DNA from 2 places in the Bacillus sp. WC2507 genome. Region 1 is predicted to be linked to the other one. Evidence: predicted binding sites of a transcription regulator. Region 1 holds the regulator's gene; the other holds the start of a gene.
What was found. Region 1 encodes CtsR, which represses protease genes until heat stress. Its sites were predicted from a motif close to ATGGTCAATAAAGGTCAAACA; they were not measured.
Positions count from the first base shown of each region.

Region 2: a site for CtsR is predicted at 1,099-1,119, ahead of clpP (ATP-dependent Clp endopeptidase proteolytic subunit ClpP). Genes of this name have one in related genera too.

Region 1 is NZ_JBQXPN010000001.1:188,858-191,258, forward strand. It holds gene ACUN28_RS01105 (protein arginine kinase) at 1-631, opposite strand, end outside; gene ACUN28_RS01110 (UvrB/UvrC motif-containing protein) at 636-1,184, opposite strand; gene ctsR (transcriptional regulator CtsR) at 1,358-1,819, opposite strand; rRNA gene rrf (5S ribosomal RNA) at 2,027-2,142, opposite strand; rRNA gene ACUN28_RS01125 (23S ribosomal RNA) at 2,192-2,401, opposite strand, start outside.
Region 2 is NZ_JBQXPN010000001.1:643,759-646,159, reverse strand. It holds gene ACUN28_RS03380 (DUF1657 domain-containing protein) at 1-35, shown strand, start outside; gene ACUN28_RS03375 (DUF421 domain-containing protein) at 56-925, shown strand; gene clpP (ATP-dependent Clp endopeptidase proteolytic subunit ClpP) at 1,166-1,747, shown strand; gene ACUN28_RS03365 (HPr family phosphocarrier protein) at 2,082-2,330, opposite strand; gene whiA (DNA-binding protein WhiA) at 2,354-2,401, opposite strand, start outside.

The sequences.
Region 1 (2,401 bases):
CGTATATTCCTCTTACTACTAACCCTAATTTTTGAATTACTTGTATAATACGGCTAATTCTTTTCGTTAAAACGAGTCCCGGTAAGTGAATCATTACGGAAGCCCTTAATCCTGTACCGACGTTAGTAGGACAACTCGTAATATATCCAAGTGATTCATCAAAAGCATATTCAACCTCTTCCTCTATCCAATTATCTATTTGATTGGCACTTTGAAGAGCCTCTGATAACTGCAACCCTGAAAATAAGCACTGAATCCGAATATGGTCTTCTTCATTAAGCATGACACTAATATGTTCATTTTCTGACAATAGGCATGCTCCATATTCTGTACCTGCAAGGTTGGGGCTAATTAAATGCTTTTCAACTAATACTCTCCTTTGAAGAGGCGTTAATTCATTCATTTTTAATAGTTCAAACTCTCCAAAAGGTTCTACCGTTTTATTTATAAATTCCTTTTTAAATAATTCATGAATCTGTTTAGCTTCTTCTTCATTTTGCATAGTAGAGAATTGATATTTTTTAAAATTACGAGCCAAACGAATTCGACTACTTAAAACAATATCAGAATCAGGGCCATCCCCCTTCATCCATGGACTAATCGCTTCATTCATAATTTTGTCCAGTGACATAGAACTATTCCCCCTCTCTATGCTCACTAAGCTGATTTTCAAGACCTCGAATTTTATCCCTTACCTCAGCAGCTTTCTCAAACTCCTCTTTCTGTACGTATTGTTTCAGAATGAGTTTTAGTTCATCTAATTCTTTCTTTAAGTGAATATTTCCTTCTATACGTTCCGGAATTTTTCCACAATGATCTGTATGCCCGCCGTGAAGACGTTTTAATAATGGCTTTAAATGTTCCTTAAATGTATCGTAACAAGAGGCACATCCAAAGCGTCCCACCTTTGTAAATTGCTCGTATGTCATCTTACAATCTGGACACCTTAATATACTTTTATTTGAAAATCCATTTTTGCCTTCTTCAAACATTGTTGATTCACCGTGTAATAACCCAGCAAATAAATCATGGAATGAAAAGCTAGACTGCGATGATTGAAAGAAAGACGTATAGCCACTTTGTTCTGCACATTGCTCACAAAGATGAACTTCCGTCTTCTTTTCGTTGATTACTTTTGTATAATGTAAAGTTGCTGGTCTTATATTACAGTTTTGACAAGTCATCACTATCCCCACCTTTACAACAGGAACGATCTATCTCATAGTACTTTTCATACATTACTAGATTGTTCACTTTCCTTTATTCGTTTAAATAAAAGTGCGTGTTCTTTTTTCAAAACTTCTACAATATTTAACTGCCTTATCTTTTAGTTATCATTCTTTTACAAAAGCTGTATTTATTTATATTTCAGTGTTCTTAACATTGCGCATAATATTCGAGCCCTAAGTTCATCTCGAGAAGGAACATCCATTGATAATACAGAGCGATCTAGTACACTTAACATAAGTTTAGCTTCACGATTTGTTATGATTCCCTCTTCTATTAAACGTATAATCATACTCTCTGCATTTCCTTGCGCAACGCTATGATCAATCATATGAAGCATTTGATCAATAATGTCTATATCGTCATGCAGTTTGACTTTTATAATGCGAATGTAACCTCCTCCACCACGTTTACTTTCTACTACAAATCCTCTTTCTAACGTAAAACGGGTATTGATTACATAATTGATTTGAGATGGTACGCACTCGAATTGATCCGCAATCTCATTTCTTTTGATTTCAATCACATTATTATTACTTAAGTCAATAACTTGCTTTAGATATTGCTCAATGATATCAGATATATTTCTCATTTATCCGCCACCTTTATTGACTTTGACTATCTTTGACTTTAATTATATACGTATTAATAAAATTTGCAACTCTTTTGCTTATTCACTATCCTAGCCACATTCCCCTGTATTTAATCAAAATAATAATAATTTAAACACATTTTTTACTTACTATGGATTATAAAAGAAAACACGAAAAAACACGAGTCATTTGACTCGTGTTTAGTTGCTTGGCGACGTCCTACTCTCACAGGGACAAGGTCCCAACTACCATCGGCGCTAGAGAGCTTAACTTCCGTGTTCGGTATGGGAACGGGTGTGACCTCTCTGCCATCATCACCAAACTATGAAGGCATATTCCTTCAAAACTAGATAACATTTGCTTCATATTATATGGTTAAGTCCTCGATCTATTAGTATTCGTCAGCTCCACATGTCACCATGCTTCCACCTCGAACCTATCAACCTGATCATCTTTCAGGGATCTTACTAGCTTACGCTATGGGAAATCTCATCTTGAGGGGGGCTTCATGCTTAGATGCTTTCAGCACTTATCCCTTCCGCACATAGCTACCCAGCTATGCCCTTGGCAGAACAACTGGT
Region 2 (2,401 bases), 450 kb from region 1:
TAGAACGTGAAGAACCTCAATATAAAGGGTTTTAAGTAGACTGGAGGAAATGACTATGTCTCACCTGCCGGAATGGACACTTGTCATTCTTCGCTCTGTATTCATATTAATTATTTTATTCGCTATTACGAAATGGTTAGGGAAAAGACAAATCTCTCAGCTCTCCTTTTTTGAATACATAGCCGGAATGACAATCGGTGACATCGCTGCCCAAGTATCTACAGGGCTCGATTCAAAATTTTTCCATGGCGTCTTTGCGATACTCATTTTCGCTGCGGTACCTTTTCTCACAGGAATCCTCTCTTTAAAGAACAAAACAGCTCGAGATTTTTTTGAAGGAAAATCTACCGTATTAATAAAAGATGGAAAGGTACTCGAAGATAACTTAAAGAAAGAAAAATATACAAGTGACGAATTACTTGAACTACTGCGAGGAAAAAGTGCGTTCAGCGTAGCTGAAGTCGAATTTGCTGTCTTAGAACCGAGCGGAGAATTAAATGTATTATTAAAGAAAGATTCTCAGCCACTTACAGCAAAAGACATCGGTTTAAAAGTACCAAATGAAAAAGAACCGCAAACTGTTATTATGGATGGAAATGTACTAGATGAACCCCTTTCCTCTAGTGGACATAACCGCGCTTGGTTACATTCTGAACTAGAAAAACTCGGTGTTGTCATCGAAAATGTCTTTCTCGGCCAAGTTGACTCATATGGACAACTTACTATCGACATTTATAATGACAAGCTGCAAATGCCTTCTCCTCAAAACAAACCTTTATTATTGGCATCTTTAAAAAAATGTCATGCTGATCTTGAACTATTCTCCCTAGAAACAAAGTCGAAATCAGCAAGCGAAATGTATAGTAAAAACGCGAAACAAATCGAAAAGATTTTAAATAAAGTAACCTATCTTTTAAAAGAATAAATATCGAAAGAACGCTTCAGTAAAAAGGCGTTCTTTTCTTTTTTCTCCAGTTTTTATAACGTTTAAATTTATGTAATTCGGTTATGATGTTGAAGATACATAAGCAGGGAATTTCAAAAACATAGCGAATATTTCATGGTACAACTACATATTTTTTTGATTTAAAGTGGTTTCGTTTGACCTTTATTGACCATAATTGTATTATAAGACTAAGAAAGCTTTAGAAGGAGGAAATAACAGATGAATTTAATTCCTACAGTAATTGAACAAACAAATCGTGGAGAACGCGCTTACGATATTTACTCTCGACTATTAAAAGACCGCATCATTATGCTTGGTAGTGCAATTGATGACAACGTAGCTAACTCAATCGTTTCCCAGCTTTTATTCTTGGAATCTCAAGATCCAGAAAAAGATATTCACATCTACATCAACAGCCCTGGTGGTTCTATCACAGCAGGTATGGCAATCTATGATACAATGCAGTTTATTAAGCCACAAGTATCAACAATCTGTATCGGTATGGCTGCATCTATGGGTGCATTCTTACTTGCAGCAGGTGAAAAAGGAAAACGTTATGCACTTCCAAACAGTGAAGTAATGATTCACCAACCACTTGGCGGAGCACAAGGTCAAGCGACTGAAATCGAAATCGCTGCTAAACGTATCCTATTCTTACGTGAAAAACTAAACCAAATTCTTGCTGACCGCACAGGCCAACCAATTGAAGTACTACAACGCGACACAGACCGCGACAACTTCATGACAGCAGAAAAAGCTTTAGAATACGGTTTAATCGATAAGATCTTTACAAATCGTTAATAACTAAAAGCGGAAGCGGCTCGTTCAGCTCTGACTGGCTAAGGTTCTTAGACACGAAGAGTTAGCCACTGGCGCTAGATACAACTTAAAGCAGAAGCGCCCTATTACAGGGCGCTTTTTTTATGGCTAGGCCTCCGCGCGAACATACCCCATCTAGTATCTCCCTGAATATATCAACGATTTTCCAATTATATCGAACACAACTCAAATTATATCAACGGTTCGACACAACATATCGATCTACCGACAATCCTCGACAAGCAGAAGCGCCCTACATACCCCCCACCCAACAAATAGCAAAACAAAAAAGCTATCGCACATGCGCGATAGCTTTTTACTGTACATATGCAGCTAATGCCTCTAAAGCCTCTTCTGCATCTGAACCTTCTGTTGTAATTGTTATCATGCTACCAGTTCCAATTGCTAAGCTCATAATCCCCATTATGCTCTTTGCATTTACTGTCTTTCCATCTTTCTCGATGAAAATATCCGCATGAAAGCGATTGGCCTCTTGTACAAACAACGCAGCCGGACGTGCTTGTAAACCGTTTTTTAATGAAACCTGAACTCGTTTTTGAACCACAGCTCCATTTCCCCTTTAACCTCTTATTTTTTTGCTACCGTTTCCCCCGCGCGTAACTTCTCTGCAATATC